DNA from 3 places in the Klebsiella sp. SYXHC3 genome. Region 3 is predicted to be linked to each of the others. Evidence: predicted binding sites of a transcription regulator. Region 3 holds the regulator's gene; each other region holds the start of a gene.
What was found. Region 3 encodes LexA, which represses DNA repair genes until DNA is damaged. Its sites were predicted from a motif close to TNCTGTATGTACATACAGNA; they were not measured.

Region 1: dinB (DNA polymerase IV) is a predicted target of LexA. The motif match lies at 1,353-1,372, and genes of this name have one in related genera.
Region 2: dinG (ATP-dependent DNA helicase DinG) is a predicted target of LexA. The motif match lies at 1,766-1,785, and genes of this name have one in related genera.

Annotation. Positions count from the first base shown of each region.
Region 1 covers NZ_JBXUNG010000003.1:23,021-26,297, reverse strand. The annotation lists gene AC2CGP_RS09635 (GNAT family N-acetyltransferase) at 1-282, opposite strand, end outside; gene dinB (DNA polymerase IV) at 285-1,340, opposite strand; gene AC2CGP_RS09625 (glycerophosphodiester phosphodiesterase family protein) at 1,500-2,360, shown strand; gene nqrM ((Na+)-NQR maturation NqrM) at 2,417-2,632, opposite strand; gene nqrF (NADH:ubiquinone reductase (Na(+)-transporting) subunit F) at 2,635-3,277, opposite strand, start outside.
Region 2 covers NZ_JBXUNG010000006.1:58,836-62,112, forward strand. The annotation lists gene cecR (transcriptional regulator CecR) at 1-3, opposite strand, end outside; gene rhlE (ATP-dependent RNA helicase RhlE) at 263-1,603, shown strand; gene dinG (ATP-dependent DNA helicase DinG) at 1,799-3,277, shown strand, end outside.
Region 3 covers NZ_JBXUNG010000009.1:36,547-39,823, reverse strand. The annotation lists gene AC2CGP_RS19395 (CsbD family protein) at 1-53, opposite strand, end outside; gene dinF (MATE family efflux transporter DinF) at 229-1,554, opposite strand; gene lexA (transcriptional repressor LexA) at 1,625-2,233, opposite strand; gene AC2CGP_RS19380 (diacylglycerol kinase) at 2,356-2,724, opposite strand; gene plsB (glycerol-3-phosphate 1-O-acyltransferase PlsB) at 2,855-3,277, shown strand, end outside.

The sequences.
Region 1 (3,277 bases), on a different contig from region 3:
GAGCGCATGACCGATTCCACGACGGGTATAATCCGGCGAGACGAAAAAGAGGTCGATATAATCATTAACAACAGTGATAAATCCAACCGGCTGATTATCAATAACCGCCACCAGCACTTGCGAATCGGCAAGTTTCTGCCGCCAGCGGGATTCATCAACCTGCGCCCAGGCGGCAATTTGCGCGGGAGAATAATCCCGGCTGGCGGTCTCTTTAACCGCACGCAAAAAAATGGCGCACAGCGCCGGAAAATCATCTTCTAAATACGCCCTGATCGTTAACATCGTTATAGTCCAAGTACCAGTTGTCGTTCAAGCTGTGGGTCGAGCAGAGTTACGTGTAACCCCACCAGCCGCACGCCGCGGCTGCCCCGACGCTCAAGCCAGGCGTTGCGCGCGGTCGCGATTAAATCCTCTTTGTTTAACCGCGGCCAGACGTGCTCCTGAGTAGTGAGCTGGAAATCGTTAAACTTCAGTTTGATGCCCTGACGCGCGATCAGTAGATCCGGTTTTACCTTCGCCAGACGGCGTTCCAGCTCGGGATAGAGATTTTCGATAATCGCTTCGCAGTCTGACCACTCATGAATATCTTCCGCCAGAGTGCGCTCGACGCCGACCGATTTACGCTGACGATCGTTATGGATTTCGCGCTCGTCAATGCCGTGGCTGCGCTCCCACAGGATACGGCCAAACTTACCAAAACGTTTAAGCAGCATCGCCAGATCGCTGTTTTGCACGTCGCCACAGGTACGCAGCCCCATATTTTCCAGCTTCGCCGCCGACACCTTCCCGACGCCGGGAATTTTCGCCAGCGGCAGAGACCGCACAAACTCCGCCACCTGATGCGGGGCAATGACGAACTGGCCATTCGGCTTGTTCATATCTGAGGCAATTTTCGCGAGGAATTTTACCGGCGCCACGCCCGCAGAAGCGGTGAGATTCAGTTCACGCTCGATGGTCTGGCGGATCTCCTGGGCCATCAGCGTGGCAGAGCCGTGGCAGTGTACGCTGTCGCTCACGTCAAGGTAGGCTTCATCCAGCGACAGCGGCTCGATTAACGAGGTATAGCGGGAGAAAATTTCGCGGATGTGGTTCGAGGCTTCTTTGTAGGCATCAAAGCGCCCCGGCAGCAGCGTGAGGTGCGGACACAGTTTAAGCGCCGTCGCCGTCGGCATCGCGCTGCGCACGCCAAACTTACGCGCAGGATAGTTCGCGGTACTAATCACGCCACGTTGTACCCGACTGCCGCCGATTGCAATGGGGATATCGCGCAACGCCGGGTTGTCACGCATTTCCACCGCTGCGAAGAAGCAGTCCATATCGACATGGATAATTTTACGCATCGCCTTGCCCAACACTGTATACCCATACAGCATAGCAAAACTACACGCAAATTTTATTCTTTTTTTAATTCAACCGCCAAAAAAGCTGTTACAACATAAAAGTGAAACAAATAACCTTTATTTTCATACATTTAAATAATGAATCAGGAAGATACAATCATGAAGAAAATACTCACGGTACTCTGTCTGCTGGCGACCGGCAGCGTTTTCGCCAATCCGCAGCTGATTGCCCACCGCGGCGGTACCGGCGATGCGCCGGAAAACACCCTACCGGCCATCAAACTGGCGCTGGAAAATCACGCACAGGCCATCTGGATTACGGTACAGCTAAGCCGCGATGGCGTACCGGTGCTCTATCGCTCAAGCGATCTCTCCGCCCTGACCAACGCCGAGGGCAAGGTCTCAAGCTTAACCGCCGCCGAGCTGGCAAAAGTCGATGCCGGCTGGAAATGGGGCGATGACAGCCATCCGTGGCGCGGCAAGCAGGCCACGATCCCGACCTTACAAAGCGTGCTGCAGCAGTGGCCGCAGACCTTCTTCTACATCGATATAAAATCACCGGATGCCGAACCGGCGGTGATGGGCGAACGCCTGCTGGAGGTGTTAAAAAATACCCATAGCCTCGACCGGGTACGGGTTTATTCCACCGAAGACCGCTATATCGCCGCTCTGCCGCAACCGATCCCCCGCTTTGTTAGCCGCAGCGAAACCCGAACCAGGCTTGCAAACGTTTCGCTCAGCCACCAGTGCCAGCAAGACAGCCAGCGCGATGGCGATAAGTGGTACGGGCTGGAACTAAAGCGCAAGGTGGAGGTAGTCGAGAAGTTTACCCTTGGTGAAGGCGTTTCTCCGGCGACGCTCACCTGGGATAAAGAGGCGATGGATTGCTTCCGCTCGCAGGGCCAGGCCCACATCATTTTCTTCGGCATCAATAGCGCGGAAGATTATCGAACGGCGAAAGAATTAGGCGCCGACGGCGTGATGGTGGATTCTCCGGCGCAGGCGAAAAACTGGCAGTAAGATAAAAAAGGCCGCGAAAGCGGCCTGAAAAACGCAAGCGTAGCGCCGTCGGCGCATTAGAGAATGCGCTGCTGCTGGCGCTGCGCCTCGCGGGCGAGACGTTTCTTACGCGCATCGCACGGTTCCGGACAGTCGCAGACTTTCTCCAGCCCCAGCGAGGAGATCCCGCCGCAACTGCCTTGAATACTCTTACGCTTCACCAGGTAGCCCAGGGACATGCCGAGGATCACCAGCGCAAAAATCACAAAGGTCGCGACAAATACCGTCCACATCATCAGCCTCCAAAGTCGTCGAGCATGATGTTCTCATCTTCGACGCCCAGATCTTTGAGCATTTTAATCACCGCGGCGTTCATCACCGGCGGCCCGCACATATAGAACTCGCAATCTTCCGGCGCCGGATGGTCGCGCAGATAGTTTTCATACAGAACATTATGGATAAAGCCCGTATGCCCGGTCCAGTTATCTTCCGGCAGCGGATCGGAGAGCGCGACGTGGAAGGTAAAATTGGGGTTTTCGCGCGCCAGCTGTTCAAACTCATCGTCATAGAACATTTCGCGCAGCGAACGCGCGCCGTACCAGAAGCTGATTTTACGCGTGCTGTGCAGGCGCTTAAGCTGGTCAAAGATGTGTGAACGCATCGGCGCCATGCCCGCTCCGCCGCCGATAAACACCATCTCGGCGTCGGTCTCTTTGGCAAAGAACTCGCCAAACGGCCCGGAAATCGTCACCTTATCGCCAGGCTTCAGCGACCAGATATAGGACGACATAATCCCCGGCGGCGCATCCGGAACCTTCGGCGGCGGCGTGGCGATACGCACGTTGAGCATAATGATGCCCTCCTCTTCCGGGTAGTTAGCCATCGAGTAGGCGCGCAGGGTCGGCTCTTTCACCTCAGAGACATAGCGGAACAGGTTG
Region 2 (3,277 bases), on a different contig from region 3:
CATCGCACTCTAAAAAATTAATCAATCGATTGATTAAGAATAGGGGCGATTCGCTGAACTGTCCACCATGGTGAAGACGAAAAATTACCCGGCGCAAGCGAGCATTATTTTGCTGGTAATTCCTGCGGGGATATTTTATGCGGTTCGTCACAAAATCTGCTAAACTGCGCCCCTTCATGGCATTGTGGTTTTTGCCATCTCTATCGCAATAATCTCCCTGAAAACTACGCCCTTAAACGGGCCGGGGCGGTTCGGAGTTGTTATGTCTTTTGATTCCCTTGGCCTGAATCCCGATATCCTGCGCGCCGTCGCCGAGCAGGGCTACGTTGAGCCGACCCCTATCCAGCAGCAGGCGATCCCGGCAGTACTGCAGGGCCGCGATCTGATGGCCAGCGCCCAGACCGGGACCGGCAAGACCGCCGGTTTTACGCTGCCGCTGCTGCAGCGCCTGACCCAGGAGCAGCCGCACGCGAAGGGGCGCCGTCCGGTGCGCGCCCTGATCCTGACGCCGACCCGCGAACTGGCGGCGCAGGTGGGTGAGAATGTCCGCGACTACAGCAAATATCTGAATATCCGCTCGCTGGTGGTTTTCGGCGGCGTGAGCATCAACCCGCAGATGATGAAGCTGCGCGGCGGCGTCGATATCCTCGTCGCCACCCCAGGCCGTCTGCTGGATCTTGAACATCAGAACGCGGTCAGCCTGGATAAAGTCGAAGTGCTGGTACTGGATGAAGCCGACCGCATGCTGGATATGGGCTTTATCCACGACATCCGCCGCGTGCTGGCTAAACTGCCGCCGCGTCGTCAAAACCTGCTGTTCTCCGCCACCTTCTCTGATGAGATCAAGGCGCTGGCGGAAAAACTGCTGCATAACCCGCTGGAAGTCGAAGTGGCGCGCCGCAACACCGCCTCTGAGCAGATCACCCAGCACGTTCACTTTGTGGATAAGAAACGTAAGCGTGAACTGCTCTCGCAGCTGATTGGCGAAGGCAATTGGCAGCAGGTGCTGGTCTTTACCCGTACCAAGCACGGTGCCAACCATCTGGCGGAGCAGCTGAATAAAGACGGTATCCGTAGCGCCGCCATCCACGGCAATAAGAGCCAGGGGGCGCGTACCCGCGCGCTGGCTGACTTTAAATCCGGCGGCATTCGTGTGCTGGTCGCCACCGACATCGCCGCGCGCGGGCTCGATATCGAAGAGCTGCCGCACGTGGTCAACTATGAGCTGCCAAACGTGCCGGAAGATTACGTGCACCGGATTGGCCGTACCGGACGCGCGGCGGCGACCGGCGAAGCGTTGTCGCTGGTCTGCGTGGACGAGCATAAGCTGCTGCGTGATATCGAACGCCTGCTGAAAAAAGAGATCCCGCGTATTGCTGTTGCCGGTTACGAGCCGGATCCGTCGATTAAAGCGGAGCCGATTCAAAATGGTCGTCAGCAGCGTGGCGGCGGTGGCCGCGGTCAGGGGCAAGGACGCGGTGGTCAGAGCCAGGGCCGTAGCCAGCAGGCGCCGCGCCGTCAGGATGGCGAAGCGCCGAAAGCGCGTACCCAGGACGGTAAACCACCGCGTCGCCGTCGCCCGCGTAAACCTGCCGGCGAATAATATGCTGCTGCCTGGGACGATAAAGCGCCCAGGCATCATCACGGCCCGTCTCTCCGCGTGCGCGGCGGCGGGCCGTTTTTTTTACCGTTCATTGCGTTTTTATCGAGCGCGATTCCACCCTCTACAGAAAGCAATACCTCCTGGCCGGCAAAAATGGCACAATAGTGGCTGTTTATACAGTATTCAGGTTTTCTCATGGCTTTGACCGCTGCGCTTAAAGCGCAAATCGCCGCCTGGTATAAGGCGCTTCAGGAACAGATCCCGGACTTTATCCCCCGAGCCCCGCAGCGGCAGATGATCGCCGATGTGGCGAAAACGCTCGCCGGGGAAGAGGGGCGGCATCTGGCTATCGAAGCGCCGACCGGCGTCGGCAAAACGCTGTCATATCTGATCCCCGGCATCGCCATTGCCCGTGAGGAACAAAAAACGCTGGTGGTCAGTACCGCCAACGTCGCGCTGCAGGATCAAATCTACAGTAAAGACCTGCCGCTGCTGCGCAAGATTATTCCCGACCTGCGCTTTACCGCCGCCTTTGGCCGTGGCCGCTACGTTTGTCCGCGTAATCTGGCGGCGCTGGCCAGTACCGAGGCGACGCAGCAGGATCTGCTGGCGTTCCTCGATGACGATCTGACGCCAAAAAACCAGGCCGAACAAAAGCTCTGCGCGACGCTGAAAACCGATCTCGACGGCTATAAATGGGACGGCCTGCGCGATCATACCGACAAGCCCATTGATGACGCCCTGTGGGGGCGGCTAAGCACCGATAAAGCCAGCTGTCTTAACCGCAACTGCCACTACTACCGCGAATGCCCATTCTTCGTCGCCCGGCGCGAAATCCAGGAAGCGGAAGTGGTGGTGGCCAACCATGCGTTGGTGATGGCGGCCATGGAGAGCGAAGCGGTGCTGCCAGAGCCGAAAAACCTGCTGCTGGTGCTCGACGAAGGCCACCATCTGCCGGACGTCGCCCGCGACGCCTTAGAGATGAGCGCGGAGATAACCGCGCCCTGGTACCGGCTGCAGCTGGATCTGTTCAGCAAATTGGTGGCGACCTGCATGGAGCAGTTCCGTCCGAAGACCACGCCGCCGTTGGCCAATCCGGAACGGTTAAATGAACACTGCGAAGAGCTATATGAGCTTATCGCCTCGCTCAATAATATTCTCAATCTCTATATGCCTGCCGCCCAGGAGGCGGAGCATCGCTTCCCGATGGGCGAACTGCCGCAGGAAGTGATGGAGATTTGCCAGCGGCTGGCCAAGCTCACCGAAATGCTACGCGGGTTGGCGGAGCTGTTTCTCAACGATCTCAGCGAAAAGACCGGCAGCCACGACGTGGTGCGTCTGCATCGTATCCTGCTGCAGATGAACCGGGCCCTTGGCATGTTCGAAAGTCAGAGCAAGCTGTGGCGGCTGGCCTCAATGGCGCAGTCTTCCGGCGCGCCGGTGACCAAATGGGCCACCCGCGAGATTCGCGATGGCCAGATCCATGTCTGGTTCCACTGCGTGGGAATCCGCGTCAGCGATCAGCTCGAACGCCTGCTGTGGCGCAGCGTGCCGCATATTGTCGTCACCTCGGCGACGCTGCGTTCGTTGAATAGCTTCTCGCGCCTGCAGGAGATGAGCGGTCTGAAAGAGAAAGCGGGCGATCGTTTCGTGGCGCTGGACTCGCCGTTCAAT
Region 3 (3,277 bases):
TTGGCTTTACCTTTCAACTGTTTCCAGTTACCGCTGATTTCGTCTTTATTCATCATTACGTCCTCATCATTCGGTGGGTTAACAGCCCGTTTTGTTCCGGACATGGTAATAACTATAGATGACAATGCTGGCACCGATTCGTTATTCGGAATTTTTAACCATCAGGTCGATTGAAAACGCTGGGGGGATTTTCCCGGCTCGCGCTACGCTGAGCCGGGCTTTTTACATTCAGGAGGGTGAGTTAAACCAGGTGCCACGCTGCCAGTGGCGGCGCCAGATGAGCGCCAGCGAAAGCCCACGCAAAGCCAGGAACACGGCCAGCGCCAGCCACAGGCCGTGATTGCCGAGCATAGGCACAGAGAGCAACGTCACCGCAAACCCCGCAGCGGCTACCGCCATGCTATTACGCATCTCCGCGCCGCGCGTCGCGCCGATAAACATGCCATCCAGCAGATAACACCAAACGCCAATCACCGGTAGGATCATCTGCCAGAACAGATAGCGGTCTGCCAGCTGCTGCAATGATGGGATAGAGGTCAATAGCGCGATGATATGCTCACCGGCCACGCTGTAGATTAACGCGAACGACAGCGCTACCATTCCCGACTGCCGACAGGCAGCGCGCCAGACTTCCAGCAGTTGGCTACCGTCACGCGCGCCGTAGGCTTGCCCGGAATGCGCTTCGACGGCATAGGCAAAACCGTCCAGCGCGTATGCGGTAAAGGTCAGCATGGTCATCAGTACCGCATTGACCGCCACCACGTCGCTGCCAAGACGGGCGCCGAAGACGGTGATGGCGCCAAAGCAGAGCTGCAGCAGCAGCGAGCGCAGCATGATGTCGCGGTTAAGCGCCAGCAGGCGCCGCATATTGCCGCGCCACGCCTCCTTCAACATGGCAAACGTCACGCCACGCAGCGCCAGCACCCGTTTCGCCATCAGCAGGCCGATGATAAAGGTGGCGTATTCCGACAGCGCCGTCGCCAGCGCCGCCCCCTGCACGTTCATATGCAACCCCATCACCAGCCACAGATCGAGCACGATATTCAGCAAGTTGCCGACCACCAGCAGGATGACCGGGGCGCGAGCGTACTGCACGCCAAGCAGCCACCCTAACAGCACCAGGTTGGCCAACGACGCCGGGGCGCTGAGCCAGCGGATTTCCAGGAACCGCCTGGCCTGTTCCAGTACCGCCTCGCTCCCGCCGACGATATGCAGCGCGAGGTCAATAAGCGGCATGCGGAACAGAACGATGAGCAGCCCGGCGGCCAGCGCCAGGATCAGCGGTTGCACCAGCGCGCGCGCCAGGCGCTGCGGATCTTTGGCGCCATAGGCCTGAGCGGTTAAGCCAGTGGTGCTCATTCGCAGGAACAGCAGCAGCATAAAGAGGAAACTGGTCGCCGTCGCGCCGACGGCGACGCCGCCAAGATAGACGGGACTATCGAGATGGCCGACAACGGCGGTATCGACCAACCCAAGCAGCGGAACGGTGATATTGGAGAAAATCATTGGTAGCGCGAGGCGCCACAGTGCTTTATCGGCGGCGTTGAGCAGCATGAAGAGGGACCAGACAGAGGAGGAACATCGCAGCGTCATGCATCATGATGACGCTGCGTTAAGACGGGAGTTACAGCCACTCACCGTTACGGATCACGCCGACGGCCAGACCTTCAATGGTGAAGCTCTGCTGGCGCAGATCGACGACGATTGGAGAAAACTCACTGTTTTCCGGCAGCAGTTCAACGATGTTGCCCTGCTTTTTCAGACGCTTAACGGTCACTTCTTCATCGATACGCGCGACAACCACCTGGCCGTTACGCACGTCCTGAGTTTTATGCACCGCCAGCAGATCGCCGTCGAGGATACCGATGTCTTTCATCGACATCCCGCTTACGCGCAGCAGGAAGTCGGCATTCGGTTTAAACATCGCCGGATCAACCTGGTAGTGACCTTCAATATGCTGCTGCGCCAGCAGCGGCTCGCCGGCGGCAACGCGGCCAATCAGCGGCAGACCATGTTCTTCTTCCGTCAGCAGACGAATGCCGCGGGAAGCGCCGGAGACGATTTCAATCGCGCCTTTACGCGCCAGCGCTTTCAGGTGTTCTTCCGCCGCATTTGGGGAACGGAACCCCAAGCGCTGAGCAATTTCCGCACGCGTCGGCGGCATGCCCGTTTGGCTGATGTGATCCCGGATGAGATCAAACACCTCTTGCTGCCTGGTCGTTAACGCTTTCATTCCGCCCCCTGGGTGTATATACAGTTATGCTGTGAGTATATACAGCTAATGGTGATTTTGGAACCACATATCATATAAAAATCAGGAGATTCTTTCCGTTTTGCGAGCGTTGCCGACAAGACTTAGCGGTAATGCGACCACAGCAGCATGGCCCAGGTGATCAGCGCGATGATTATCGCCAGCAGCACCGCTGCCGACCCCATATCCTTTGCGCGCCCGGAAAGCTCATGATGCTCAGGCCCGATACGATCAACCACCGCTTCAATCGCGCTGTTAAGAATTTCGACTATCATCACTAACAGGACCGAGCCAATGAGCAGGACTCGCGTAATGACATCGACATCCAGCCAGCAGGCTATCGCCACGGCCACAATAGCGGCGACGCCTTCCTGACGGAAAGCGGCTTCATTAACCCATGCCGCGCGGAAACCTTTCCAGGAATAACCTGCTGCTTTAATGATTCTGGTTAACCCAGTGGTATTATTGGCCATCAAAAAGAACCTTTTAATGTAAATGACGTCGCTGAGTGTACGTGTTTGCCGTGTGACAACGGAAATTTTGTACGCTTTCTGTTATTCTTGCCGCGCATTTGCATGATTAACCAGAGGCTTCACATCGTTTATGTCCGGCTGGCAACGAATTTACTATAAATTACTGAATTTACCATTACGGGTGCTGGTAAAAAGCAAGTCTATTCCGGCAGAACCTGCTCAGGAATTAGGGCTCGATACCTCGCGTCCGATAATGTACGTCTTGCCTTATAACTCCAAGGCGGACCTGCTGACCCTGCGCGCCCAGTGCCTGGCGCATGATTTACCCGACCCTTTTGAACCGCTGGAAATCGACGGCACACTGCTGCCGCGCTACGTTTTCATCCACGGCGGCCCGCGCGTGTTTACCTACTACACGCCGAAAGAAGAGTCCATCAAGCTGTTCCACGACTACCTGGATCTGCACCGTAACCATCCCGACCTCGACGTGCAAATGGTACCGGTGTCGGTCATGTTCGGCCGCGCGCCGGGTCGTGAAAAAGGCGAAGAGAAT